DNA from 2 places in the uncultured Propionibacterium sp. genome. Region 1 is predicted to be linked to the other one. Evidence: predicted binding sites of a transcription regulator. Region 1 holds the regulator's gene; the other holds the start of a gene.
The links. The regulator LexA, encoded in region 1, represses DNA repair genes until DNA is damaged. The targets are predictions, from matches to a motif close to TCGAACANNTGTTCGA.

Region 1 (23,857 bases):
CCTTCTGCATCGTCCCCGCGCTGCGCGGCAGGGAGACCGACCGCCGGCCAGGTCAGGTCCTGGCCGAGGCCCGCATGCTCGTCGAGGCGGGCGTCCAGGAGATCACCCTGCTCGGTCAGAACGTGAACTCCTACGGCGTGCAGTTCGGCGACCGTGCCGCCTTCGCCAAGCTCCTGCGCTCGTGCGGGGGCATCGAGGGGCTGGAACGTGTGCGCTTCACCAGCCCGCACCCGGCCGCCTTCACCGATGACGTCATCGAGGCCATGGCCGTCACGCCGAACGTCATGCACCAGCTGCACATGCCCCTGCAGTCCGGCTCGGACCGGGTGCTCAGGCAGATGCGCCGCTCCTACCGGGCCAAGAGGTTCCTGGACATCCTGGAGCGCGTCCGCGCCGCCATGCCCGATGCCGCGATCAGCACCGACGTCATCGTCGGCTTCCCCGGCGAAACGGACGAGGACTTCGAGGACACCATGGACGTGGTGCGCCAGTCCCGCTTCACCAGCGCCTTCACCTTCCAGTACTCGGTGCGCCCCGGCACTCCGGCCGGCGCCCGCCCCGACCAGGTGCCGCGCGAGGTCGTCCAGGGGCGCTACGAGCGTCTGGCCGCCCTGCAGGAGGAGATCAGCTGGGACCAGAACAGGGCCTTCGAGGGGCGGACCGTCGAGGTCATGTTCGCCACCGGCGAGGGCCGCGAGGACGGCGAGCGCATGTCCGGTCGCGCCCGGGACAACAGGCTCGTCCACGTCGCCGTGCCCGCCGATCCGGCGCAGCGCCCCCGCCCCGGCGACATCGCCGAGGTCGAGGTCACCCGCGGCACGCCCCACTACCTGGTGGCCGATGCCCCCCTGCGCAGTCTGCGCCGCACCCGCGGCGGCGATGCCTGGGCAGCCCGCCACGATCCGCGCACCGAGCCGGTCGGCGTCCCCCTCGGCCTTCCGGCGATGCCGCGCGCATGAGCATTCCGCCGCTGGTCGTCATCGTCGGGCCGACCGCCTCGGGCAAGTCGGCCCTGGCCGTCGCCCTGGCGCGTCTGCTCACCGGCCGCGGGCACCCGGCAGAGATCGTCAACGCCGATTCCATGGCCCTCTACCGCGGCATGGACATCGGCACCGCGAAGCCGTCGCCGGCCGAGCGCGGCGGCATCGCGCACCACCTCATCGACGTGCTCGACGTGCGCGAGACCGGCACCGTCGCAGAATTCCAGGCCATGGCGCGCGAGCGGATCGTGGCCCTGCGCGGGGCCGGTGCCGTCCCCATCCTGGTCGGCGGGTCCTCGCTGTACACGCGTGCCGTCGTCGACGACTTCGAGTTCCCCGGCACGGATCCGCTGGTGCGCACCCGCTGGGAGGACGAGCTCGACAGGCTCGGCCCGGCCGGCCTGCACCGAGTGCTGGCCGCCAGATCGCCCGAGGCCGCCCGGGCGATCCCTCCGGGCAACGCCCGCCGCGTCGTCCGGGCCCTGGAGGTCGTCGAGCTGACCGGCCACTACAGCCCGCACCTGCCCGAGCCGCGCTATCTGCTCGAGAACGTCCACCAGTACGGTCTGGAGCTCGACCGAGAGCTCATGGACGAGCGCATCGCCGCCCGCGTCCGCGCCATGTTCGAGCAGGGCCTGGTCCAGGAGGTCCAGCACCTCGTCGACGACGGCCTGCGCGAGGGGACCACGGCCAGCCGGGCGCTCGGCTACCGGCAGGTGCTCGATCTGATCGAAGGACGCATCGATCGGGAGCAGGCCATCCGGGCAACCATCGACGGCACCAGGCGCTTCGCCCGCAAGCAGCTCGGCTGGTTCCGTCGTGACCCGCGCATCACCTGGCTGCGGGCCGGCACGCCCGGACTCGAGCAGGCGATCGCCACCGATCTGCCCGTGCCGGGCCGCCCCTGACCGGGCTGTCCACGATCGTCGATCGGAGGGCACCGGGCTGGATCACGGTGGGAGAATGAGCCTCATGGACACCTGGGGTTTCGCCAAGGGGCACGGCACGCGCAACGACTTCGTCCTGCTCAAGGACCGCACCGGCTCCGTGGCGCTGGGCCCCGAGCAGGTGCGCTTCCTGTGCGACCGCCACGGCGGCATCGGCGCCGACGGCGTCATCCGCGCCATCAAGGCCGCGCACGTGCCCGAGTGGGACGGCGACCCCGATCTGTGGTTCATGGACTACCGCAACGCCGACGGCTCGCTCGCCGAGATGTGCGGCAACGGCCTGCGCGTCTTCGGGCGCTTCCTCATGGAGGAGGACCTCGTCGACTCCAAGGACCTCGTCATCGCCACCCGTGCCGGCCTGCGCGGGGTGCGCGAGCTGCCCGACGGACGCATGTGCGCGCACATGGGCGCGGTCCGGGTCAGCCCCGAACCGACCTGGGTGAGCCACGACGGGCGCCGCTTCGAGGCCACCGCGGTCGACGTCGGCAATCCCCACGCGGTCGTCCTGCTGCCCGCCGACGCCGATCTGGCGTCCTTCGACCTGTCCCGTGCCCCGCGGTTCGACGAGGGCGTCTTCCCCGAGGGCGTCAACGTCGAGTTCGTCCACGTCGACGGCGAGCGCGATCTGTCGGTGCGCGTCTACGAGCGCGGCTCGGGCGAGACCCTCTCGTGCGGCACGGGCGTCGTCGCCGCCGCCGCCCGGGCCCGCGCCCGTGACGGGCTGATCGGGAACTATGCGGTCGCCGTGCCGGGGGGCCGCCTCGAGGTGGCCTTCGGCGAAGACCGGGCCGAGCTCATCGGGCTGGCCGTCATCGTCGCCCGCGGCGAGGTCCTCGTCCCCGATCCGCGCGCCCACCGGGACGCCCCGGCCGCCCCCGCTGAATCATGACCACACCGACCATCGTCACGGGCCCTGCGCCCGGCTGAGGCGACAATGACCCACGACGAGCAGTTCCCCGGCGCGAACGGGTACGACGGCGACCAGCAGGAGCTCGCGGACCGCGTGGCGCTCACCCGCGTGCCCGGCATGTCCACCGAGTTGCAGGACGAGAGCGAGGTCGAGTACCGCCGGCTGCGCCTGGAACGGGTCGTCCTGATCTCCGTGTGGACCACCGGATCGGCGTCCGAGGCCCGCAACGCCATGGCCGAGCTCAAGGCGCTCGCCGAGACCGCCGGATCCCAGGTGCTCGAGGGCCTCGTGCAGCGCCGCCCCCGCCCCGAGGCCGCCACCTACCTGGGCTCCGGCAAGGTCGGCGAGCTGCGCGAGGTCGTCGTCGCCACCGGCGCCGACACGGTCATCGCCGACGGTGAGCTGAGCCCGGCCCAGTTGAGGAATCTCGAGGACCTCGTAGGGGTCAAGGTCGTCGACCGAACCGCCCTCATCCTCGACATCTTCGCCCAGCACGCGCGCAGCGTCGAGGGCAAGACCCAGGTCGAGCTGGCCCAGCTCAACTACCTCAAGCAGCGCCTGCGCGGCTGGGGCGACTCGCTCTCCCGCCAGGTGGGCGGCCGTGCCGCCTCCGGCGTCGGCATCGGCGGGCGCGGGCCCGGCGAGACCAAGCTGGAGACCGACAGGCGCCGCATCGACTCGCGCATCGCGATCCTGCGTCGCAGGCTGCGCGGCATGGACTCCACGCGCGCCATCGGACGAGAGAGCCGCCGCCGCAATCGCATCCCCTCGGTGGCCATCGTCGGCTACACGAATGCCGGCAAGAGCTCGCTGCTCAACCGGCTCACCGGTGCCGGTGCGCTCGTCGAGGACGCCCTGTTCGCCACCCTCGACCCCACGACGCGCCGCTGCAGGACCGCCGACGGGCGCGTCTACACGATGACCGACACCGTCGGCTTCGTGCGGCACCTGCCCACCGACCTGGTCGAGGCCTTCCGCTCCACGCTCGAGGAGTCGGTGCAGGCCGATCTGCTCGTCCACGTCGTCGACGGCTCCGATCCCGACCCCGACGGCCAGATCCAGGCCGTCCGCGAGGTGCTCGACGACATCGGCACGGGGCAGCAGCCCGAGCTGCTCGTCGCCAACAAGACCGACGCGGCCGACTCGGACGTCCTCGCCCGGCTGAGAGCCGGGCACCCCGATGCCGTCTTCGTCAGTGCGCGCACCGGCGAGGGCGTCGACGAGCTGTGCGCCGCCGTCGAGTCGCGCCTGCCCGCGCCCCACGAGCGGGTCGACGTGCTCATCCCCTGGAACCGCGGTGATCTGGTCGACCGCATTCACCGTTACGGCGAGATCGAGTCCGACGAGTACCTCGAGAACGGCACCCGCCTCGTCGCCAGGGTCCACGCCGACCTGGCCCATGAGCTGGCCGGGTTCGTCCTGCAGGGGGGGCGGCGTGCGCCCGGGCCGCGGGGCGCCGACGGCGTAGACTGTGCCGGTGACCGAGCCTCTGCATGAGCGTGTCCTCGACGAGGCCGTCGGGGCCGTCGGGGGATCGACGCGCCCGGGCCAGCGCAGGATGGCCGGTGCCGTCGCGCGGGCGCTCGCCGAGGGCACCCAGCTGCTCGTCCAGGCCGGTACGGGCACCGGTAAGTCGCTCGGCTACCTGGCGCCCGCGCTCGTGCACGCCCAGGCCTCGGACGCCGGGGTCGTCGTAGCCACCGCCACCATCGCCCTGCAGAACCAGCTGGCCACCAAGGACGTGCCCGCCGCTGCACAGGCGGTCGCCGAGGTGACCGGGCGCCTGCCCGTCGCGGCCGTACTCAAGGGGCGCAGCAACTACGCGTGCCTGATGCGCTCGCGCGGCGGCGCGGCACCCGAGCAGTCCAGCCTGCTGACCGCCGACGCCCTGGCCGAGACCGCTCGCAACGGCGCCCAGGACGCCGAATCCGGGCTCGGCGCCGAGGTCGTCGCCCTGCGCTCCTGGGTCGAGGAGCAGGCCGAGGGGCACGGGCTCGCCGACCGCGATGACGCACCCGCCCACTCGGGGCGGGCATGGGCCCAGGTCTCCATCAGCTCGCGCGAGTGCCCCGGGGCGCGCTGCCCCTTCCACGACGAGTGCTTCGTTGAGATCTCCCGGGCCAGGGCACGCGCAGCGGACCTCGTGATCACCAACCACGCCCTGCTGGCCATCGATGCGATGGGCCAGAACGGCGTGCTGCCCGAGCACGACGCCGTCATCATCGACGAGGCCCACGAGCTCACCGACAGGGTCACCGGAGCCGCCGGCGAGGAGCTCGGTCCCCAGCGGGTCGAGCGCGTCTGCCGCCGGGGGGCCGACTGGCTCGACGACGAGACGGCCCTCGACCTCCTCGATGCGGCCGACGCCCTGCGCGGCGTGCTCGAGGACATCGATCCGGGCCGGGTCGGCCCGGCGAACAGCAGCCTCGTCGAGGCGGTAGGACGCGTTCGCGATGCCGCCCGCCGGGCGGCGGGCCAGCTGGGCCGGTCCGGCTCCGGGTCCCAGGCCGAGCCGGAGCGCAGCGCCGCCGCAGCGGCCGCCCGCGAGGTCTTCGAGACCGCTGAGCGCATGGCGGCCATGACCGACGCCGATGTCGTGTGGATCAGCGAGCGCGAGCACTCCGGGCGCTGGCTCAATGTCGCCCCGCTGTCGGTGGCCGGTCTGCTGCGCAGCGCGGTCCTGGCCCGGGCCACGACCGTCCTGACCAGCGCCACGCTCGCCCTCGGCGGCTCCTTCGAGGCCATGGCCGGGCGGGTCGGCCTGCGGGCGGCCGAGCGCCTCGGCGAGGACGAGAGGCCCGACCGCGGCGCATCGGAGGACGACCCGGGCGCCTGGCTGCCCTGGCGGGGCGTCGACGTCGGCTCGCCCTTCGACTATGCCAGGCAGGGCATCCTGTACGTCGCCGCGCACCTGGCCCGGCCCGGACGCGAGGGCATCGGCGGGGACGTGCTCGAGCAGGTCGCCGAGCTCGTCCGGGCCAGTGGGGGCCACGCGCTGGGGCTGTTCAGCTCCCAGCGCGCCGCGGAGGCGGCCACCCGGCACGTGCGCCTGGAACTGCCGAAGCTGTCCGTCCTGTGCCAGGGCGAGGCCCAGCTGCCGGAACTCACCCGGCGCTTCGCGGCGGAGTCCGAGACCAGTCTGTTCGGCACCATGTCGCTGTGGCAGGGCATCGACGTGCCCGGCGACGCCTGCCGCCTGGTCATCATCGACCGCATCCCGTTCCCGCGTCCCGACGACCCGCTCGTGCAGGCGCGTCAGCAGTCCGTCACGAAGGCCGGCGGCAACGGATTCATGCAGGTGGCCGCCTCGCATGCGGCCCTGCTGCTGGCACAGGGCGCCGGGCGCCTCATCAGGCGCAGCGGCGACAGGGGAGTGGTGGCCGTCCTGGACTCGCGCCTGGCGACGGCCCGTTACGGCTCGTACCTGCGCAGGTCGCTGCCGGACTTCTGGACGACGACGGACCTGGAGCGCACGGTCGGTGCGCTGCGCAGGCTCGACGGCTCGTCCTGAGCGGGACCTGCGCGTCCGTGGGGCGGTCAGATGCGGCGGAGGACCGCGACGACCTTGCCGATGATGGTGGCGCGGTCGCCGTCGATCGGATCGTAGTCCTCGTTGTGCGCCACCAGCCGGACATGGCCGTCGATACGGCGGAACTCCTTGACCGTGGCCTCGTCGTCGAGCATGGCGGCGACGAAGTCGCCGTTGTCCGCGGTGGGCTGCTGGCGGATGACGACGTAGTCGCCGTTGCAGATCGCGGCCCCGACCATCGAGTCGCCGTGCACCCGAAGCATGAAGACCGTGCCCGAGCCGACCAGGTCGCGCGGCAGGGGCATGGTCTGCTCGACCTGCTCGACAGCCAGGATCGGTGCGCCGGCGGCGATCGTGCCGACCAGGGGGACGTCGACGGCCTCGGGGAAGGCCTCGCCCAGGTCGGTGGGATCGACGAACTCCCCATCCGGTCGGCCGGACCGCGCCAGGACGACCTCGAGGGCGCGCGGGCGCCTGGGATCGCGGCGGAGGAAACCCTTGGCCTCGAGCACCTTGAGCTGATGGACGACGCTCGATGGGCTCGTCAGACCGACCGCCTCGCCCATCTCGCGGATGCTCGGCGGATAGCCGTGGGCGTCGACACTGGTGCGGATGAAGTCGAGGATGAGGCGCTGGCGCTGGGTGAGCGAGCCGGCGTCCGGGGCCCCGGCCGGCCGGCCGCCCTGGACGGGGGGCCCGGCGATCCGGCGCTTGACGCGGCTGGCCCGCAGCTCGGCGTCGACGCGCGCCCGACTGGGGCGCCCGGCCCTACGCGCAGCGCGTCCTGACGACTCGTGCGCAGCGCCCGCCGCCGGTGAGGAGCCCGTTGTGCCCATGGCGGCATGCTACGCCGGCTGGGCCCGCAATCAAACGACTGTTCGGTTCCGCGTGTCGGCCCCCGGCGTCCTGGGGCGGGGTGATCCATCGGTCCGGCCGCCCGGCCGGCTCCCCGGCGCTCCGGGCGGCCCGGAGAATTGTCGGCGGCGACTGCTTGACTCGGTCGTGCGCGAGGCCACCACGACCGGTTCGGGACGGATGAGCCTCGCTCCGTCTGGACATCTCGAACGGATGTACTATTCTGGTTCTCGAACACACGTTCGAGATCTTCTCGAGACTGTTCGCTGGCATCGGATGGACTCCGGGTCTTCCGCCCGGGCGAGTTCTTCGTACAGGAGGTTGACATGGCACGGGAGATCGACGCGGCCCGGTTCGAGGGGGCGATCCGGCTCGATCAGGCCGTCCTCGGCAAGAGCGGTGACGCCCGGAGCCCCGCCGTCCTGTCCGGAAGCGGCGCGCGTGCCGGTTCGCACGGGCCGGGGGCCCGTCCTGCTCAGCCCATCGTCCCCCGCCGTCCTGCTCAACCCGTCCCACCCGCGGTCCATCAGGGGTTCATCGGCCGTTCGCCGATCCCGGCCCGCCTGGGGGAGGGCGCTTGCCCGTGTGCGTCGTCCGGAGGGACGTCCCCGGGGCCGGTGCACGAGCCGGTCGATGACACCGAGCACGTCCAGGTGCTCAGTGCCGAGATGCTGGCGGCCGCCGTCGGCATCGCCCCGGCGTCGGACGGGGCTCGCGCTGCGGGTGAGCGTGCTCATCGGCGCACCCGTGCGGCCGCTCCCGCCCGGGGCTGGCGCCTGACCGAGCGCGGCATCGCCGTTGTCGTGACGTCCTTCGTCGCCGCGGTCGTCCTGGGGCTCGGCGGCGCGGTGCATTCGTTCCTCTCGATCTCGAATGCGCCCGTTGAGCGGAGTTCCAGTGCCGTCGCCCGGGGCGGCTAGGAGCGGCGATGATTCGTGGCGATCGTTGGCGACGGTGCTGTGCTCGCCGGTGACGATGGTGGAGGCGTTGACGCTCCAGAAGTCGGGGAACTCGACGCCCTTCTGCTCGAAGACGGTCTCGCCGGTCTTCCAGTTGGTCTGCACCACATCACGACGTTGCCAGGTGACCTCGTCGTAGGGATGCACACCAGCCGTGCTGAAGATGCGCTCGACCTTGAGACCGGCGGACTTGTCATCGCGGGCCTTGGTCGGTCCCGTCCGTCGGCGTTCCTCTGCTCAGCCGTCCTTACCGGCCGTGACGAGGGGCGTTGCGGGATCGGCCGGCCCGGGCCCCGGATCGACGGCCCCCGGTGAGAAGGTCGCCGGAGCCTGGTCCGGTGCTGGGTGTACTGTATCTGCATCATCCACATCTAGTAGTTACAAGCCTGTTGTTCGTCCACAGGTTGTGGTTCTTGTCCACAAGCTGCTCACAAGGTGTTGTGGGCGCGCGGTCCGGGACCGCGGGCGGGGCGGGCGGCGGCGCGACGAGTCGAGGGGAGCTGGGTCATGCACTGCCCGTACTGCCGCAACGACGACTCCCGCGTTCTCGACTCGCGTGTGGCCGAGGACGGCGCGAGCATCCGTCGGCGCCGTCAGTGCCCGGCCTGCGGGCGGCGCTTCACCACGATCGAGCAGATGCAGCTCGTCGTGGTGAAGAAGTCGGGCGTCGTCGAGCCATTCAACCGGGACAAGGTGATCAACGGAGTCCGCAAGGCGTGCAAGGGCAGGCCCGTCACCGAGGCCCAGCTGGCCAGGCTCGGCCAGCAGGTCGAGGAGTCGTTGCGGGCCGGCGGCATGGCCGAGATCCCGTCCGAGCAGGTCGGCGTGACGATCCTCGAACCACTGAGCAGGCTCGACGCCGTCGCCTACCTGCGTTTCGCCAGCGTCTACCAGCATTTTCAGTGCGTGGACGACTTCCTGGCCGAGATCGCCAAACTGCGGGAGGCGGAGCGGGAGCGGCGGACGGCTGAGCCCTCGGGTGCGCCGGGAGCCTCCTCGTCAGGGGGTTCCGTGCGCTCCTGAACCAGGACAACCGAATAGTTACGTGTAGTTACGTGTGAGGACACAAACCATGTCGGGCGCAGATCGCCCGAGCCCCGTATGGAGAGGGAACAGGGAACGATGACACAGACTGTGGCCACGACCAAGGCCCGCGATGACAAGTCCGCCGGTCTCAAGGTCGAGCGCATCTTCAGCACGGCTGGTGTGCATCCCTACGACGAGGTCACCTGGCAACGTCGTGATGTGGTGCAGACCAACTGGAAGACCGGCGAGACCGTCTTCGAGCAGAAGGGCGTCGAGTTCCCCGACTTCTGGAGCGTCAACGCCTCCACCATCGTCACCACCAAGTACTTCCGCGGCGCCGTCGGCACCGACAGTCGCGAGTCGAGCCTGCGCCAACTCATCGACCGCGTGGTGAGGAGGTACTCCTCGACCGGCTACGAGGAGGGCTATTTCGCCTCCGAGGCCGACGCCCAGGTCTTCGCCGAGGAGCTCACCTGGATGCTTCTGCACCAGTACTTCGCCTTCAACTCCCCGGTGTGGTTCAACGTCGGCACCCCGAGCTCTCAGCAGGTCAGCGCCTGCTTCATCCTCTCCGTCGACGACTCCATGGAGTCGATCCTGAACTGGTACCGCGAGGAGGGCATGATCTTCAAGGGCGGCTCGGGGGCCGGTCTGAATCTCTCGCGCATCCGCTCCTCGAAGGAGCTCCTGCGCTCCAGCGGCGGTACCGCATCCGGCCCCGTCAGCTTCATGCGCGGCGCCGACGCCTCGGCCGGCACCATCAAGTCCGGTGGTGCCACCCGGCGCGCGGCCAAGATGGTCGTCCTCGACGTCGACCACCCCGACATCGAGGAATTCGTGGAGACCAAGGCTCGGGAGGAGGACAAGATCCGCGCCCTGCGCGATGCCGGTTTCGACATGGACCTGGGCGGCGCCGACATCACCTCTGTGCAGTACCAGAACGCCAACAACTCGGTGCGCGTCTCCGACGAGTTCATGAGGGCCGTCGAGGCCGGCGCGGAGTTCGGTCTGCGCGCGCGCACCACCGGCGAGATCGTCGAGCGGGTCGACGCCCGCGAGCTCTTCGGCAAGATCGCCCAGGCGGCCTGGGAGTGCGCCGATCCCGGCATCCAGTACGACGACACGATCAACGCCTGGCACACCGATCCCGCCTCGGGCCGGATCAACGCGTCCAACCCGTGCTCGGAATACATGAGCCTGGACGACTCCTCGTGCAATCTGGCCAGCCTCAATCTGCTCAAGTTCCTGCGCGAGGACGACACCTTCGACGCCGAGCTGTTCATCAGGGCCGTCGAGCTGGTCATCACCGCCATGGACATCTCGATCTGCTTCGCCGACTTCCCGACCGAGCCGATCGCCGAGACCACCCGCGCCTACCGTCAGCTGGGCATCGGCTACGCCAACCTGGGCGCCCTGCTCATGGCGCTCGGCAAGGGCTACGACTCCGGGGGCGGGCGCACCCTGGCCGCCGTCATCACCTCGCTGATGACCGGCGCCGCCTACCGCCGCAGTGCCGAGCTGGCAGCCGTCGTCGGCCCGTACAGCGGCTACGAGCCCAATGCCGAGGCCCACCGAGGCGTCATCGCCAAGCACGGTGCCGCCAACGAGGCCGTCAGGACCTTCGACGATCTCGACGGCGGAATCCACGAGGCCGCCACCGCCCAGTGGGCCGCCGCCGCCGAGCTCGGCGCCAAGAACGGCTACCGCAACGCCCAGGCCTCCGTACTGGCCCCGACCGGAACCATCGGCTTCATGATGGACTGCGACACCACCGGCATCGAGCCGGATTTCTCGCTGGTCAAGTTCAAGAAGCTCGTCGGCGGATCGTCGATGCAGATCGTCAACGGAACCGTCTCGCGCGCCCTGAAGAACCTCGGCTACGACAAGCCGGCCATCGCCCAGATCGTCGACTACGTCGCCGCCAACGGGAACGTCGTGGGTGCTCCGGGCCTGGCCCAGGAGCACTACGAGGTCTTCGACACCGCCATGGGCGTGCGCGCCATCCCGCCGATGGGCCACGTGCGGATGATGGCCGCCGTGCAGCCCTTCATCTCGGGGGCCATCTCCAAGACGGTGAACATGCCGGAGAGCGCCACCGTCGAGGACATCGCCGACGTCTACATGCAGGGCTGGAAGCTCGGCCTGAAGGCGCTGGCCGTCTACCGCGACAACTGCAAGGTCGGCCAGCCGCTGAGCGCCGGCTCCGAGGGCAGGGACGACAACAGGAAGTCGGATGCCGTCGAGGCCCCCAAGCCAGAGGTGCGCATCGAGTACCGCCCGCGCCGCCGTCGCCTGCCCAAGAGCCGAGCCGGCCGCACCACCAGCTTCTCGGTGGCCGGCGCCGAGGGGTACATCACCACCGGCGCCTACGAGAACGGCAAGCTGGGCGAGATCTTCCTCAAGCTCGGCAAGCAGGGCTCCACGCTGGCCGGCGTCATGGACGCCTTCTCGATCGCCGTTTCGATCGGCCTGCAGTACGGCGTGCCGCTGGAGGGCTTCGTCCAGAAGTTCACCAACCTGAAGTTCGAACCCGCCGGCATGACCGACGACCCGGACGTGCGCATCGCCCAGTCGATCCTCGACTACGTCTTCCGCCGCCTGGCCCTGGACTACCTCGACTTCGACGAGCGCGCTGAGCTCGGCATCTACACCGCCGCCGAGCGCGCCCACTACGTGGAGACGGGTTCCTACCTCTCCGAGGAGGAGGAGGCCGAGCTGCCCGAGAGCGAACTGCTCAAGAACGACGCCGGCGATGACATCGAGGTGGGGGCCGGCGGTGCCCGCCAGCCCAGTCTCATCGAGGCCCCGTCCGGCACCGAGCCCGCCGCCCCCCACACCACTACCGAGATGATGGAGAAGATCACGGGCACCGCATTCGACGCCCCGCTGTGCATGATCTGCGGTACGAAGATGCGCCCCAGCGGCTCCTGCTACGTCTGCGAGGGCTGCGGCTCGACCAGCGGCTGCAGCTGATCGGGTCGGTACCGGGCGCAGAGGAGCCGGCCGGGGGCCGTCTCCCTGGCCGGCCCCCGGCATCCGGGCGGGTCCTGGCGGGCAGGACCCGCCCGGATGCCGGGGCTACAGCCCCAGGAACTCCTTGATCGCCGGCAACTCGCGGCGCGCCTGCTCCAGACCGGCGGCGTAGCTGGCGGTCAATCTGGCCAGGTCGCGTTCGCCGTTGCCGACCGGCATGGCGTCGGGAACGAACAGATAGGCCTTGCCCGCGGCCTCGAGCTCGAAGAGCTCCCGCCGGGTCGCGTTGTAGCCCTCGTGGCGGTGCATGAGGGCGTCGACCACCGCCGGACGCCTGCGGAACACCGTCCGGTAGAGGACCGACTGGCCGCGGGTGGGAGCTGGCTTCACGTAGCCGCGCTCGCGGGTGAGCGCCACCAGGAACTTGTCGAAGCCGGCGGCCTGGGCGCGGTCGAGCCCGATGCCGCCGTCGGGCCCGAGGGCGCCGTCCACGTAGTCCAGCCCCCCGATCGTGACGGTGGGCATGAGACCGGGCATCGTCGAGGAGGCCCGCACGCGCACCATCAGATCGTCCATGGTGCCGGTGTCGGCCTTCGTGAACCAGACCTGCTCGCCGGTGTCGCAGCGGAACGAGCCGAAGTTCGGCCGGGCCGGGTTGGCGCGGTAGGTTCCGAAGTCGAAGGGCAGCGCCTGGTCGGGCCCGCCGGTGCGCTGGTAGATGTACTCGGCGTTGAACCAGCCCTTGCCGCGCAGGAGCGTGACGAGCCCGCCGAAGTGCGGATCGGAGACTATGTCGGTGAAACTGGCCCGGGCCCGCTGCGGATCGCGCGCCATGTAGTTCGCCGTATTGCTGGAGCCGGCCGAGACGCCGGCGATCCAGTCGATGAAGATCTCGTTCTCGATCAGCTCGCCGACCAGAGCACTCGTATAGCTGGCCCGCATGCCGCCGCCCTCGAAGATGAGCGCGGCGTCGGTCACATTGCTGGCCGGTGCGGGGCCGGTGCCTCTGGGATCTGCCACCGGTCCATTCTCCCAGGACCTTGCGGCGGCGGCCCCGGACCGTCTGCCCGGTGGACCGCGCCGGCATGGGGCGGAGCGCACCGATCCAGGACGATGCACGGCCCGTGGCTGGGCATTGGTGCAATTACGGACCGGAGTCGTGCACAAATGGGTGCCCGGCACGGGACGACGACGGCCCGACGCCTAACCTGACGTTCGTAAGACGCGCCCACCGAAGCCGTTTGGAGGTTCGTATGGCTGACCTGACCGTTGACGTCGTCGTCGTCGGTGGCGGTGCGACTGGTGCGGGCATCGCCCGCGATGCCGCGATGCGCGGCTTGGCCGTGGCCCTCGTCGACCGGGCCGACCTGGCCCAGGGCACCACCGCCCGCTACCACGGCCTGCTCCACTCCGGCGGGCGCTACGTCGTCTCCGACCCCGAATCCGCGCGCGAGTGCGCCGACGAGAACAGGACCATCACCCGGATCCATGCGAACGCCGTCGAGCAGACCGGCGGCCTGTTCGTCGTCACCCCGGAGGACTCCGAGGAGTACTCCGACGGCTTCCTGGCCGCCGCCGCCAGGGCCCGTGTGCCCGCCGAGGAGATCACGGTCGCCCAGGCGCTCGCCCGCGAGCCACGCCTCAACCCCGGCGCGAAGCGCGCCTTCGTCGTGCTCGACGGCACCGTCGACGGCTGGGCCATGGTCTGGGGCGCTGCCGAGTCGGCCCGCGAGTACGGCGCCCACGTCCTGCCCTACCACGCGGTCACCGCCATCCACCGCGACGGTGACCGCGTCGCCGCGGTCACCGTCCGCGACGTCAAGGCCGGCGGCGAGAAGCGGATCGCCTGCCGGTTCGTCGTGAACGCCGGCGGCCCCTGGGCCGGCCGGATCGCGGCCATGGCCGGCTGCCACGACGTCGACGTCGTGCCCGGCCGCGGCATCATGATCGCGATGAACCACCGCCTGGTGAACACGGTCATCAACCGCTGCGTCAAGCCGGCCGACGGCGACATCCTCGTCCCGGTGCACACGGTGTCCATCATCGGCACCACCGACGTGAGGGCCGCCGACCCGGACAAGCTGCCCATTCCGCGCAAGGAGGTCCAGCAGATGCTCGACGCGGGCGAAGCGCTCGTGCCCGGTTTCCGCCGGGCCCGGGCCGTGCACGCCTGGGCCGGCGCCCGGCCGCTGGTCATGGACACCCGTGTCTCGGCTTCCGACACGCGCCACATGAGCCGCGGCATGTCGGTGCTCGACCACGAGAGCCGCGACGGCCTGAAGGGCATGCTCACCATCGCCGGCGGCAAGCTCACCACTTACCGCCTCATGGCCGAGCGCATCGTCGACATCATGTGCGGGCAGATGGGTGAGGACCGCCCCTGCCGCACCGCCGGCGAGGCCGTTCCCGCGGCCGACGACAAGCCGACCTACACCGTCACGCACCGCCTGGCCGACCGCGAGAAGGACCGGCGGGACGACCAGATCATCTGCGAGTGCGAGCTCATGAGCAGGACGATGTTCCTTGACCTGCTCAGGGACGATCCGGCCGCCACCCTCGACGACCTGCGTCGCCGCCTGCGCCTGGGCATGGGCCCCTGCCAGGGCGGTTTCTGCTCGACCCGTGCCGCCGGCCTGCTGTGCTCGACGGGCACGCGCAGCTCCGCGGAGGCCACCGCCGAGCTGCGCGGCTTCCTCAAGCACCGCTGGATCGGCCTGTGGCCCATCCTGGCCGGCGGCCAGTTGCGCCAGGCCGCCCTGGACGAGTGGATCGTCCGCGGCACCCTCGACATCGACCACGCCCCCGGCGCCGCCGACCCCGTCGAGCCCTACCCGGTCGGTACCGAGATCGATGAGCGCGACCGGGCCCGTGCCGCAGCCGGCGACAGGCAGGAGGTCCCGGCATGAGGGACGTCATCGTCGTCGGCGCCGGCCTGTCCGGCCTGGTCGCCTCGCTGCGGCTCCGCCGGGCCGGCCTGCACGTCGCGCTCGTCCACTTGGGCCGTGGCGGCCTGCAGCTGGGCCAGGGCACGATCGACGTGCTCGGCTACCGCCCTGACCGCGTAGTCCATCCGCTGGCCGAGCTGGGCGAGTTCTGCTCGCTGCAGGAACGCGGCGGCGGCCCGGCCCACCCGTACACCGTGCTGGGCGCTGACGGCATCCGCGTCGGCGTCGGCTACCTGCGCGAGCTCCTCGGCGCGGCCCTGGTCGGCGACGTCGAGACGAACACGGCACTGCCGACCGCCCTCGGCGGCCTGCGCCCGACCGCTCTGTACCCGGCCTCCATGGCGGCCGGCGCGGTCGGCCTCGACCCCGCCCGCCCCGGCGCGCTGCGCGCCGGAAGTTCCGTCGTGGTCGTCGGCATCGACCAGCTCAAGGACTTCTCCTGCGAGCTCGTCGCTCAGAACCTGGCGACCGTCGAGTTGCCCGGCGGCGGTCACCTCGCGACCCGCTGCGCTTCGATCAGCTTCCCCGGCCGCGGTACCGAGGCCGACTCGAATGCGGTCAACATCGCCCGCGCCATCGGGCGCACCGAACGCCGCAAGGTCTTCACGCGGGCGCTCGAACAGGTCGCCGGGCACGGCGAGACCATCGCCGTGCCGGGCGTCCTGGGACTGGGCGAGGAGACCTTCGAGGCCGTCGCCGCCGAGCTCGGCCAGCCGATCTTCGAGATCCCCCTGCCGCCGCCCTGCGTGGCCGGCATGCGCCTGAACGACAGGCTCACCGACATGGCCAAGGCGGCCCGCGTCGAGATGATCCTCGGTTCGCGCGTCATCGGCGCCCAGACCGGCGGCGAGGGGGTTCTGTCCCTGACCGTCGCCACCGCCGGCCACGACACGCACATGAGGGCCCGCGCCTTCCTGCTCGCCCCCGGCGGCTTCGAGTCCGGCGCCCTCGAACTCGACTCGTACGGCACGCTGCACGAGTCGGTCCTCGGGCTGCCCCTGGCGGTCCCCGACGGGGAGCTCCTCAACGACAGCTGGGCCGGCCAGCAGCCGGTCTTCAGGGCCGGTGTGGCCACCGATCCGGCGATGCGCGTCGTCGAGCCGATCACCGGCGGGCCCGTCCACGCCAACCTCTACGCGGCCGGCGGCGTCCTGGCCGGCGCCCAGCGCTGGGACGAGAAGTCCGGCGAGGGCGTCGCCCTGGCAAGCGCGGTGCGCGCCGCCGATTCGATCATCGAGCAGCTGAAGGAGTCCTGATGAGCACCAGCACCACTGCAACCGGGCGCGAGCAGGCGGCGGACGCACGATCCGACGAGTCCTTCCCGGTCTGGGACCACCTGAGGAAGGCCAGCCCGCGGCTCAACCACGACCCGAACAGCTACGAGGCCCAGCAGCTCAATCGCCTCTCCCTCGACCAGTGCGTCAAATGCACGATCTGCGAGACGCAGTGCCCGGTCGCCCGGGTCACCGAGATGTTCGCCGGCCCCAAGTTCGTCGGTCCGCAGGCCGAGCGCTTCCGCAACGGCGAATCGGTCGACCGCACCCTCGATTACTGCTCCAGCTGCGGCATCTGCACGTTGAACTGCCCGCAGGGCGTCAAGATCGCCGAGATCAACTCCATGGCGCGCGCCGTCATGAAGCAGGACCACATGCCGTTGCGCGACCGCCTGATCACCCAGACCGCCCTGGAGGGCCGTGTCCTGACGCCCGTCGCCCCCCTCGCCAACTGGGCGCTGAGGCGCAGGCCGCTGCGCGTGGCCGTCGAGAAGGTCGTCGGCGTCCACCGCGACGCCCCGATGCCGGTCGCCCAGTCCCGGTCGATCCGCGGCTGGCTCAAGCATCGCGAGGGCCCCATGGCCCGCCGTCCCGGTCAGCCGGACCGCGGCCCGGTGATCTTCTTCACCGGCTGCGCCGGCACCTACTTCGAGGTCGAGACCAGCAAGAAGACCATCGAGGTCCTGGAGCACCTCGGCTGCACCGTCATCGTCCCCTCGCAGGGCTGCTGCGGCCTGGCCAGCCAGTCGAACGGCCTGTTCGACCGGGCCCGCTCCTCGGTCGTCGAACTGGCCGGGGACCTGGCCGCCGGCGGCCAGGACGTCCCGGTCGTCTCGAGCTCCGGCTCCTGCGTCGGCATGCTCAAGCACGAGGCCCACGAGATCATGGGCGTCGAGGACCCCACGGTCATGGACATCGGCTCGCGCATGCGCGAGACCAGCGAGTTCCTCCTCGACCTGTACGACGCCGGCGAGCTGCCCACCGACTTCGAGCGCATCGAGATGACGATCCCGTACCACGCCCCCTGCCAGCTCAAGGGCCAGGGCATGGGCATGCCGGCCGTCCGCCTGATGGAGCTCGTGCCGGGCCTCACCGTTGTCGAGTCGGGCGAGAACTGCTGCGGCATCGCCGGCACCTACGGCCTGAAGAAGGAGAAGTTCGAGGTCGCCCAAGCCATCGGCAGGCCCCTCTTCGACAAGTTCAAGGACTCCGGCTCCGAGCTCGGCGCCTGCGACACCGAGACCTGCCGCTGGCAGATCCGCAAGGGCACCGGCATGCCGGTCGTCCATCCGATCCACGTGATCCACGCGGCCTACGGCCTGTCCGACATCCGCAGCCCCGAGGTCTGACCGGACCGGGGCCTGCCCCGCCGCCCTCACTCCGTCGTGAGCACTTGGCGCGCCGTCTGGTCGTCCACGATCAGATCGGTCATCACCTGCGCGCGCAGCGCGGCCAGCAGCGGTCTGGCCTTGGCCCGCCCCGAGACGACGCCGATGCGCCGCGGGATGCGCCGCAGCTGGGTGGGGGTCAGCCCGGAGGCGCGGGTGTTCATCTCGATGTCGGCCCAGGAACCGTTCTCGCGCAGCAGGACCGTGCACACGTCGCCGACGACGTGGTCGCGGGCCATCGCGGCACGGTCCTCCCCGTTGAAGTAGCCCGACTCGTAGACGTGGCTGGGCAGTCCGCCGACCAGCGAGCCGACGCCGAAGACGGCCAGCGAGCACTCTCTCTGGGCGTCTCGCACGCGCATGATCGAACGCTCGCGCCACATGGCGTCGCGGGTACTCGTGTAGTCGAAGAAGGCCGGCACGGGGAAGAGCACCGAGTGGGCGTTGAAGGCGCTGGCGAAGCGCGACGCGATGTTCGAGACGTAGTCGATGCCGGTCGTCGAGTCGTTGGCGGCGCCGTTGAGCTGGACCAGGGTGCAGCCCTTGAGCGGTTTGGCCAGCAGATGCGCGGCGACGGCGTCGATCGTCGTCCCCCAGGCGATGCCGAGGGTGGTGTGATCGCTCATCGCCTCGCCGATGGCGTTGGCGGCGACCTTGGCGACCCGGTCCAGACGGGCCACGTCCGACACGGACTCGCGCACGCTGACGACCTGGGCCCTCACCCCGAAACGGTCGGAGAACTCCTGCTCGACGTCGGAGGAGGCGTCGCGCGGATGGGTGAGGCTGATGCGGACGATACCGGTGTCGCGGGCCTGCTTGAGGCTGCGCGAGACGGTCGAGCGGGAGACGCCGAGCTGACGGGCGATGGCGTCCATCGACTCGCCCTGCACGTAGTAGAGCACTGCGGCCCTGTACATCTCGTCATCACGGTCCGACACCCCGTCCACCTTTCATCCGGTATCGCGGATCGGCAGAATCTTACGTTCCGGAACCGGCTCGGTTCATCCACGGGTGTGAGGGCCCGGCCCACGGCGTAGGCTCGGCCCGTGCTTGACGTGCTGAGCGGTTTCGCCACCATCTGGGCGGTGATCGGCGTCGGCGCAGCCGTGGCCCACCTGGGCGTCCTCGGCCAGGACGCCCAGCGACTGCTCAGCCGCTTCGCCTTCTTCATCGGCCTGCCGCCGCTCCTGTTCATGATGATGTCCAGAGCCGATCTGGGGCGCATCTTCAGCCTCAACGTCGTCGTCTCGATCGGCGCGATCCTCGTCTCGGCGGGCCTGTACCTGGGCTCGTGCCTGCTGCGCGCCCGGCTGGCCGGGCACGAACGGCCCGGCCTGGGCCACACGGTCATCGGGACCTTCTGCTCGGCCTACGTCAACGCCAACAACATGGGCGTGCCCATCGCCTCCTACGTGATGAAGGACACCGGCTGGGTGGCGCCGGTGCTCATGATCCAGGTCATCGTCCTGCAGCCGCTGGGGCTGAGCCTGCTCGACGCGGACGACGCCCGGCGCACCGGCGGGCGCACCCGCCTGCTGCACAACGCCTCGACGCCCTTCCGGAACCCGATGACGATCGGCGTCCTGCTCGGCCTGGCCGTCAACCTGCTCGGCCGGACCCCGCCGGCGCTTGTCGCCGACACCCTCGATCTGCTGGGCGGGGTCGCCGTGCCCAGCATGCTCGTGGCCTTCGGCATCTCGCTGCGGCTCGGCCCGCCGCCAGGGCGCGAGAACAGGGGGGAGACCCTCCTCATCTGCGCGCTCAAGCTCCTCGTCCAGCCGGTGTCCGCCTGGGTGCTCGCCCGCGTCCTCGGGCTGGACCTGGCGACGACCCTCGCCGTGGTGGTCATGGCGGGCCTGCCGACGGCTCAGAACGTCTTCGTGTTCAGCTCCCGCTACGGCACGAGCGTGTCCCTGGCCAGGGACGTCATCTTCATCACGACGGTCTGCTCGATTCCCGCGATCACCCTCTACGCGGCCCTGGTCCATGCGCTGGGCTGACCGGCGGCCGCTACCGGCGGCCGCTTCCCGGGACAAATCCTGACACATCCTCCCGCCCCGGCGGGGCCTGGCTACCTTGGGGTGCATGGATTCCGCTGCTCCCGAACTGACCATCGCCGACATGAGATCGGTCGACGCCTGGTGGCGCGCCTGCAACTACCTGGTCATCGGCCAGATCTACCTGCAGGAGAACCCCCTGCTCAAGCACGAGGTGCGCCCCGAGGACATCAAGCCGCGCCTGCTGGGGCACTGGGGCACCAGTGCCGGCCTGGGGTTCATCTACTCCCACGTCAACCGCCTGATCCGCTGCACCGACCAGGACTGCATCTACATCGCCGGCCCCGGTCACGGCGGCCCGGCCCTGGTGGCCGCCGGCTACCTGGAGGGTACCTACACCGAGACCTACCCGCGCATCACGCAGGACGAGGAGGGCATGCGGCGCCTGTTCCGCCAGTTCTCCGCCCCCGGCGGCATCCCCTCGCACGCCTCCGTCACGACCCCCGGCTCCATCCACGAGGGCGGCGAGCTCGGTTACGCCCTGTCGCACGCCTTCGGCGCCGTCTTCGACAACCCCGATCTGCTCGCCGTCGCCGTGGTCGGCGACGGCGAGGCCGAGACGGGCCCGCTGGAGGGCGGCTGGAAGGGCATCAGCTTCCTCAACCCCGAGCATGACGGCGCCGTCCTGCCGATCCTGCACCTCAACGGCGCCAAGATCGCCGGCCCAACCGTCCAGGCCCGTAAGGAACCGGCCGAGCTCCGGGCCCTGTACGGGGGCCACGGTTACGAGGTCGTCGAGGTCGGGGGCGACGACCTGCCGTGGATGCACGAGCGCTTCGCCGCCGCACTGAACCACTGCTACGGCCGCATCCGCCAGATCCAGGCCGAGGCCCGTTCCGGCCTCTGGGACGGCGCCCGCCCGCGCTGGCCGATGATCATCCTGCGCACCCCGAAGGGCTGGACCGGTCCCAGGCTGGTCGACGGCGAGCAGATCGAGGGCACCTGGCGCGCCCATCAGGTGCCGCTGAACGGAATCAGGGACGACGAGGAGCACCGCGCCCTGTTCGAGGAGTGGATGCGCTCCTACCGGATCGACGAGCTCTTCAACGCCGACGGCAGCCCCACCGAGCTGGTCCGCGCCAACAACCCCATCGGCGACAAGCGCATGAGTGCCACGCCGTACGCCAACGGCGGCAAGGGGCCGGTCGACCTGGACGTGCCGGACTACCGGGACTACGGGGTCGGGGTCACGGCGGCCACCCGTGGCGGTGAGCGCCTGGAGTCCACCCGCAAGCTGGGCGAGCTCATGCGCGACATCTACCGGAGGAACCCGACGGACTTCCGCCTGTTCTGCCCCGATGAGACCACCTCGAACCGTCTCGGAGCCGTCTTCGAGGCCAGCGAGCGCGCCTTCGCCGAGCGCACCGATCTGCTCGACGTGAAGCTCTCGAACAGCGGTCGAGTCATGGAGGTGCTCTCCGAGCACAACTGCCACGGCTGGCTCGACGGCTACACGCTGACCGGCCGCCACGGCCTGTTCGCCACCTACGAGGCCTTCTCGATGGTCTCGGCGTCCATGACGATGCAGCAGGCCAAGTGGCTCGAGGAGGCCTACCGCCTCGAGTGGCGTGAGAAGGTGCCGAGCACGAACATCCTGCTCAGCTCCACCTGCTGGCGCAACGACCACAACGGCTTCAGCCACCAGAGCCCCGAACTCCTCTCACTGGTGCTGAACATGCGCGGCACGGTGAGCCGAATCTACCTGCCGCCGGACGCGAACTGCCTGCTGGAGGTCAGCGACCACTGCTTCCGCTCGCATTCGTACATCAACCTGATCGTCCAGGACAAGCAGCCCCAGCCCCAGTGGCTGAGCATGGCGGAGGCCGTCGAGCACTGCACCCGCGGCTACGGCATCTGGGACTGGGCCGGCACCGATCAGCTGGGCGACGAGAAGCCCGACATCGTCCTGGCCTGCGCCGGCGACGTCGTGACGATGGAGGCCGTCGCCGCGGCCGAGATCCTCAAGGCCCGCCTGCCGCGGCTGAAGGTGCGCCTGGTCAACGTCGTCGACCTCATGTCGCTGTACCGTCCGAAGGACCACCCGCACGGCATGAGCTCGAAGGAGTTCACCGACACCTTCACCGACGACGTCGACGTGGTCTTCGCCTTCCACGGCTACCCGGGCGCCATCCACCAGCTCGTCCACGGCCGTCCCGACGCGGACCGCTTCCGCGCCCGCGGCTTCACCGAGCAGGGCACCACGACGACGCCCTTCGACATGGTCGTGCGCAACGGGGTGGACCGCTACCACCTGGTCATGGACGCCATCAACAACGCGACCACCAGCCCCGAGGGCAGCCACGAGCTGTACCAGTGGTGCGACTCGCAGCTGGCGCGTCACCACGAGTACATCGTGGAGCACCTCGAGGACATGCCCGAGATCCGCGACTGGCGGCTCGGCGCCGACGCCTCCGGCGCCCTCTGACCGACCCCACCAGGACCGAGGCCGGGGCGGCCCGCGAGGAGAGCGCCGGGGCCAGGCGGCGGGGCCGAGCAGCCGGGCGGGCCTGACCGCGGCAGGCGCTTGGGACGGCGGGGGCCATCCTCGCCCGCCCCCGGTCCGCCGCAGGGCGCCGCGCCGGCGGCCTATGCTTGACCCGACATGCCAGACACGCGCGAGAGCCCGGCCGGCGAGCCGCTCATCCAGTTCGATTCCAGCCTGCCGATCAGCGCCCATGCCGACGAGATCGCCGGGCTCATCAGGGACAACCAGGTCGTTGTCGTGGCCGGCGAGACCGGCTCGGGCAAGACCACCCAACTACCGAAGATCGCCCTGGCCCTGGGGCGGCGCCGTATCGGCCACACCCAGCCGCGGCGCATAGCGGCCCGCACCGTGGCCGAGCGCCTGGCCGACGAGATGGGCGTGCCGATCGGCGGCACCGTCGGCTACCAGGTGCGCTTCACCAGGGCGGCCACCCAGCAGACCCGCGTCAAGGTCATGACCGACGGCGTCATGCTCGCCGAGATCAACCACGACCGGCAGCTGCGCCGCTACGACACGATCATCATCGACGAGGCCCACGAGCGCAGCCTCAACATCGACTTCCTGCTCGGCTACCTCAAGCAGCTGCTGCCCGCCCGCCCCGACCTGAAGGTCGTCATCACCTCGGCGACGATCGACACCGTCCGCTTCGCCGAGCACTTCGCCGCGCCCGACGGCACGCCCGCCCCCGTCATCGAGGTCTCCGGGCGCACCTGGCCGGTCGAGGTCCGCTACCGGCCGCCGGCCGAGGCCGACGACCCCGACATGCCGGCCGCGGTCGTCCAGGCCGTGCGCGAGCTCGGGCCGGACGGCGACATCCTCGTCTTCCTGTCCGGCGAGCGCGAGATCGCCGAGGCCGCCGCCGCGCTGGACGGCGCCGGGCTCGTCCCCGGCGCCGAGGTGCTCCCACTGTTCTCGCGCCTGCCGTCGGCCGAGCAGCACCGCGTCTTCACCGCGCACAGCGCCCGGCGCATCGTCCTGGCCACCAACGTCGCCGAGACCTCGCTGACGGTGCCCGGCATCCGCTACGTCATCGACACCGGCCTGGCCCGCGTCTCGCGCTACTCGGCGCGCACCAAGGTGCAGCGCCTGCCCGTAGAACCCATCAGCCGGGCCAGCGCCGACCAGCGCGCCGGCCGGTGCGGTCGCCTCGGGCCGGGCGTGTGCGTCCGCCTCTACTCCCAGGAGGACTACCTGGCGCGCCCCGAGTTCACCGAGCCCGAGATCCTGCGCACGAACCTGGCCTCGGTCATCCTCAAGATGGCCGGCGCCGAACTGGGGAACATCAACGACTTCCCGTTCGTCGAGGCCCCCGACCGCGCCCAGGTGGCCGACGGCCTGCGACTGCTCGACGAACTCGGCGCCCTCAAGGGCTCCGACCGCCGCAACCCGCGCCTGACCCGCACCGGTCACCGGCTCGCCGAGATGCCCATCGACCCGCGCCTGGGCCGCATGCTCGTCGAGGCCTCCCGTCGCGGCTGCCTGCGCGAGACCGAGGTGATCGTCGCCGCCCTGGCCATGCAGGACGTGCG
Region 2 (5,743 bases), on a different contig from region 1:
AGGCGCCGGTACGCGACGCGGCGGTCCAGGCCCCTCATGGTGCGCGCCTTGGACCGCGCAAGCTCCAGTGCGGCGGCCGATTCGCCGGCCTGATCGAAAGCGGCGAGCGTGTCGGCGATGATCGCGTCGTTGACGCGCCTGGCGCGCAGCTCCTGCGCGATGGCGCTGGCGGAGAGCCCGCGGGAACGCCGGCGGGACTCGGCCCACATGGCAGCGAAGCGCTCGTCGTCGACCAGACCGACGGCCTCCAGTCGGTCGAGCACCTCGTCGGCGGCTCTCTGCTCGCAGCCCCGGCGTCTCACCAAGTAGTCGATGAGCTCGCCGCGCGAGCACTCGCGCTGCTCCATGCGGCGAAGAGCGATCTCGCGGACGACCCCGATCGGGTCGGCGTCGGGGCCGCCGCCCTCCTCCACGCCGCCCTCGGGCCCCCAGGCCGAGGCCCCCTGGGCGCCTCCGGCGCTCCCGCCCGCACCGGAAGCGTTCCCCGGGGTCTTCCGGCGACGGCCGCCCCGGCGCCGGAGGGGCGCGTCACTCACTGGGCCCGGGCCTCGACCGGCTCACGCACCTCGCCCGTGGCCGGATCCACACCCTCGGGAACGTCCGGGTCGGGGATGAGTCCCAGCCCGACGCGGATCTTGGTGTCGATCTCGCCGGCGACCTCGGGGTGGGAGACCAGGAAGGCGCGGGCGTTCTCCTTGCCCTGGCCGAGCTGGTCGTCGCCGTAGGTGAACCAGGCACCCGCCTTGCGGATGATGCCGGCGTCCACCCCCATGTCGAGCAGGCTGCCCTCGCGGCTGATGCCCCTGCCGTAGAGGATGTCGAATTCGGCGCGCTTGAACGGCGGGGCGACCTTGTTCTTGACGATCTTGACGCGGGTGCGGTTGCCGACGACCTCGCCGCCGTCCTTGAGGGACTCGATGCGGCGCACGTCGAGGCGGACCGAGGAGTAGAACTTCAGCGCGCGGCCGCCGGTGGTGGTCTCGGGGTTGCCGAACATGACGCCTATCTTCTCGCGCAACTGGTTGATGAAGATCGCCGTCGTATTGGCGTTCTTGAGGGCCCCGGTCATCTTGCGGAGGGCCTGACTCATGAGCCGGGCCTGCAGGCCGACGTGGTTGTCGCCCATCTCGCCCTCGATCTCGGCGCGCGGCGTCAGGGCCGCAACGGAGTCGATGACGATGAGTTCGAGTGCGCCCGAGCGGACCAGGGTGTCCGCGATCTCCAGAGCCTGCTCGCCGTTGTCGGGCTGACTGACGAGCAGCGCGTCGGTGTCGACGCCCAGGGCGCGGGCGTAGGTGGGATCGAGGGCGTGCTCGGCGTCGATGAACGCGCAGATGCCGCCCTCCGCCTGGGCACTGGCGATCGCGTGCAGAGCGACCGTGGTCTTGCCGCTGGACTCGGGGCCGTAGATCTCGATGATTCGGCCACGGGGAAGTCCGCCGATGCCCAGCGCGATGTCGAGCGCCACCGACCCGGTGGGGATCGACTCCATCTGCCCGAAGGTCTGGTCGCCCAGGCGCATGACTGAGCCCTTGCCGTGGGCCTTCTCGATCTGCGCGAGTGCGGCCTCGAGCGCCTTCTGCCGATCTGCAACGGCCATGTCTGTTTCCTCTCCTCGCGTCGGGGTGCGCCGACGGGTTCTCTCTCGACGCCTTGACTGTAGGAACTGGGTCCGACAATTTTTCACCGGACCCGGACCCGTGGACAACCAGATCGCCCGCAGTCACTTTATGCGAACACCCGTTCGAACTCCAGCGTTCGGCCTCGCGTGTCGCGAACGGCCCGGCCCCCCGGGCCCGTTCGGTCCGGCGCTAGGCTGGCCGGGTGCGTGAAACCGAGTTCTGGCGCCGGATGGTGAGGCATCTGGGGCCCGACTACGCCCGCGTATGGGCCGACCAGACCGTGCTCGCCGATCTCGACAACCGCACCACCAGTGAGGCCCTGGCGGCCGGCGTCCCCTTCAAGACGGTCTGGCGCGCGGTGTGGGCCTTCCTCGAACTGCCCGACAACCAGAGATAGCCCCCGGCGGGCCTCGGGAGGATTTGTCGGTGCCGGACGCAAGACTTGTGCGCATGACAGCACCGGAGCGCACGCCGGGTGAGCCGCTGGAGGCCTTCGGGCCCGCCACGCGCACCTGGTTCGGCGACGTCTTCGACTCCCCCACGCCGGCCCAGACCGCCGCATGGGCCGCCATCGGTTCGGGCGCGCACGCGCTCGTCATCGCGCCCACCGGTTCCGGCAAGACGCTCGCCGCCTTCCTGCACGGTCTCGACCGCCTGTCGCGCGAGGCCTCGGCCCAGCAGGAGCTCGTCGCTCCCCCCGCCGGGGGCACGCCGGCCGGCGCACCGCGCGGGCCCTCCGCCCACCGCAGGGGCGTGCGGGTGCTGTACGTCTCCCCGTTGAAGGCCCTCGCCGTCGACGTCGAGCGCAATCTCGCCGCCCCCCTGCGCGGCATCGCGACCACGGCCGAGCGGCTCGGCCTTCCCGCCCCCGAGGTCTCGGTCGCGGTCCGATCGGGGGACACGCCCGCGGGAGAACGCAGGGCTCTGGCCGTCCACCCCCCGCAGATCCTCATCACCACGCCCGAATCGCTCTTCCTCATGCTGTCGAGCAGGGTGGCGGGTACCCTGCGCGATCTCGACACGGTGATCGTCGACGAGGTCCACTCGCTGGCCGGCACCAAGCGCGGTGCCCATCTGGCACTGAGCCTGGAGCGCCTGTCGGCGATGCAGCGCAGCGGTGACTTCCAGCGCATCGGCCTGTCGGCCACCGTCCGGCCCGCCGAGCGGGTCGCGCGGTTCCTGGGCGGCGACCGCCCGGTGCGGATCATCAACCCGCCGGCGACGAAGACCTGGGACCTGCGCGTCCAGGTGCCGGTCGAGGACATGACCCAGTTGCGCGTCGAGAAGCCCGCCGGCGAACAGACCGCCGGTGCGGTGCGCCGGTCGATGTGGCCCCCGATAGAGCGGCGGGTCCTCGACCTGGTGCGCGCGCACCGCTCCACCATCTGCTTCGTCAACTCGCGCCAGAGCGCCGAGCGCCTCACGGCCCACCTCAACGAACTGCACGCAGCCGACCTGGGCGTGCCCGACGAACCGGTCGAGCCCCCCGCCCAGGTGATGATCGCCTCGGCCGCGTCCAAGGGCATGGACGGCACCGATGCGCCGATCATCGCCTGCGCGCACCACGGCTCGGTCAGCAAGTCGCGCCGCGCCCAGATCGAGGACGATCTCAAGGCCGGGCGCTTGGCCTGCGTCGTGGCCACCGGCTCGCTGGAGCTGGGCATCGACATGGGCGCGGTCGACCTCGTCATCCAGGTGCAGGCTCCCCCGTCGGTCTCGAGCGGGCTGCAGCGCGTCGGCCGGGCGGGCCACCGGGTCGGGGCGGTCTCGCAGGGCGTGGTGTTCCCCACCTCGCGCGGCGACGTGCTGCACTGCACCGTCATCGCCGAGCGGATGGGCTCCGGACTGCTCGAGGAGACCCCCTTCCTGCGCAATCCGCTCGACGTGCTCGCCCAGCAGATCGTCTCGGCCTGCCTGCCGAAGGCGGCGGCGGTCGATGAGCTCTACGCCTTGGTGCGCAGGGCCCAGCCGTACGCCGACCTGCCCCGTTCGGCCTTCGAGTCGGTCCTCGACATGCTCTCGGGCCGGTATCCGAGCGAGGACTTCTCCGAGCTGCGCCCCCGCCTCCACTGGGACCGGGTGAACGGTTCGCTCGAGGCACGAGCCGGCGCCGGGCGCCTGGTCGCCACGAGCGGGGGCACGATCCCCGACCGCGGCCTGTTCGGCGTCTTCCTGGTCGGCACCGAGAACGCCTCGGGCAGGCACGAGCCGGGCCGCCGGGTCGGCGAGCTCGACGAGGAGATGGTCTACGAGTCCCGCGTGGGCGACGTCTTCACGCTCGGCACGACCAGCTGGCGCATCGAGGAGATCACGTCGGCGCAGGTCATCGTCACGCCCGCCCCCGGTCAGCCCGGCAGGCTCCCCTTCTGGCGCGGTGACTCGCAGGGGCGCCCCGCCGAGCTGGGCAGGGCGATCGGGGCGCGCGTCCGCGAGCTCTGCGCCGCGGAGCGCGCCGACGCCCTCGGGGCCCTGGAGGCCTCCGGGCTCGGACCGAACGCCCGCACCAACCTCATGGCCTACCTGGACGAGCAGCGCGAGGCCACCGGCGCCGTGCCTGACGACCGCACGATCGTCGTCGAGCGCTTCCGGGACGAGATCGGCGACTGGCGCATCTGCGTGCACAGCGCGCTGGGCATGAGCGTCCTGTCCCCATGGGCGCTGGCGATCCAGGCGGGGCTCGCCGACCGCTACGGCGTCGAGGCCCATGTGAACGCCACCAACGACGGCATCATCGTCCAGCTGCCCGACGCCGACACGGCGGCGCCCGACTCGTCCCTGCTGGTGGTCCCCGCCGAGGACGTCGAGTCCGTCGTCACCGAGCAGGTCTTCGGCTCGGCCCTGTTCGCGGCCCGGTTCCGCGAGTGCGCGGCCCGCGCCCTGCTGCTGCCCCGCCGCGGCCCCGGCCGGCGTTCGCCCCTGTGGCAGCAGCGCCACAAGGCCGCCCAACTGCTGGCCGTCGCCGCCGGCTACCGCGAGTTCCCGATCGTCGTCGAGGCGATGCGCGAGTGCCTGCAGGACGTCTTCGATCTGCCCGCGCTGGTACGGCTGATGGGCGACATCGCGGCGCGCCGGGTGCGCCTGGTCGACGTCGAGACGGCCCAGGCCTCGCCCTTCGCGCGTCACATGCTCTTCGGATACGTCGGCGAGTTCGTCTACGACACCGACCAGCCGCTGGTCGAGCGCCGTCTCGCCGCCCTCAGCCTCGACTCCGGCGTACTCGCCGAGCTCCTCGGGCGCGACGGCGCCGGCGAGCTCATCGACCACGAGGTCGCGACGGCCTACGAGGCCCAACTGCAATATCTGACCGACGACCTCAGGGCCGGGAGCGCAGAGCAGCTGTGGGAGCAGATCCGCATGGCCGGGCCGTTCACCGGCGCCGAGTGCGCGGCGCGCAGCCGGTCCGACCCGGGGCCGTGGATCGACGAGCTGGTCGGCGCGTACCGGCTGGCGCGGGTGCGGATCTGCGGCACGCCCATGTACTGCGTCGACACCGATGCGGGCCTGCTGCGCGACGGACTGGGCGTCCCGGTCCCCACCGGTATCGGCGCGGGCGAGGTGCGCGAGGAGGCCCGGGCGCTGGCCGATCTGGCCGTACGCTGGTCGCGGCGCCATGCCGTCGTGACGGCGGACTCGTTCGCCCGGCGCTACGGGCTCGCCGTGGCGGCCGCCGTCCAGACGATGGCACGCCTGACCGGCGACGGCACGCTGGTGGCCGGGAATTTCTTCCCCGCCGCCCCGGAGAGCGGGGACGCCCTGAGCGCGCTGACCGGCGACGGCCCGCAGTACATCCATCACAACGTCCTGACGGTGCTCAAGCGCCGTACCCTGGCCGGACTCCGCGCCCGGGTCGAGCCCGTCGAGCAGCGCCAGTTCGCCCGATTCCTCGACGCCTGGCAGCAGCTCCCGACCCCCGGCGAGCCGGCCGGGGATGACGCCGAGGCCGCCCAGCGGCTGCTCACCGCGGTCGACGCCCTGGCCGGCTACCGCATCCCGGCCTCGATGCTCGAAACCGCCGTCCTGCCCGCCCGCGTGCCCGGTTATCGTCCGGCTCTGCTCGATCAGCTGCTGGGCTCCGGCCAGGCGGTCTGGAGCGGCGCGGGCCCCATCGGCGCCAACGACGG

Region 2: a site for LexA is predicted at 1,733-1,748, ahead of recA (recombinase RecA). Genes of this name have one in related genera too.

The regions. Positions count from the first base shown of each region.
Region 1 covers NZ_CAUTOU010000012.1:13,575-37,431, reverse strand. Annotated here, with positions in the region: gene miaB (tRNA (N6-isopentenyl adenosine(37)-C2)-methylthiotransferase MiaB) at 1-959, shown strand, start outside; gene miaA (tRNA (adenosine(37)-N6)-dimethylallyltransferase MiaA) at 956-1,888, shown strand; gene dapF (diaminopimelate epimerase) at 1,953-2,816, shown strand; gene hflX (GTPase HflX) at 2,862-4,334, shown strand; gene R2N01_RS03990 (ATP-dependent DNA helicase) at 4,396-6,348, shown strand; gene lexA (transcriptional repressor LexA) at 6,375-7,202, opposite strand; gene R2N01_RS03980 (hypothetical protein) at 7,548-8,141, shown strand; gene R2N01_RS03975 (hypothetical protein) at 8,157-8,495, shown strand; gene nrdR (transcriptional regulator NrdR) at 8,688-9,203, shown strand; gene R2N01_RS03965 (vitamin B12-dependent ribonucleotide reductase) at 9,303-12,179, shown strand; gene R2N01_RS03960 (DUF6363 domain-containing protein) at 12,285-13,199, opposite strand; gene glpA (anaerobic glycerol-3-phosphate dehydrogenase subunit GlpA) at 13,433-15,085, shown strand; gene glpB (glycerol-3-phosphate dehydrogenase subunit GlpB) at 15,082-16,380, shown strand; gene R2N01_RS03945 (anaerobic glycerol-3-phosphate dehydrogenase subunit C) at 16,380-17,747, shown strand; gene R2N01_RS03940 (sugar-binding domain-containing protein) at 17,774-18,724, opposite strand; gene R2N01_RS03935 (AEC family transporter) at 18,833-19,786, shown strand; gene R2N01_RS03930 (phosphoketolase family protein) at 19,872-22,268, shown strand; gene hrpA (ATP-dependent RNA helicase HrpA) at 22,446-23,857, shown strand, end outside.
Region 2 covers NZ_CAUTOU010000090.1:340-6,082, forward strand. Annotated here, with positions in the region: gene R2N01_RS10675 (regulatory protein RecX) at 1-536, opposite strand, end outside; gene recA (recombinase RecA) at 533-1,600, opposite strand; gene R2N01_RS10685 (DUF3046 domain-containing protein) at 1,825-2,019, shown strand; partial or broken gene R2N01_RS10690 (DEAD/DEAH box helicase) at 2,073-5,743, shown strand, end outside.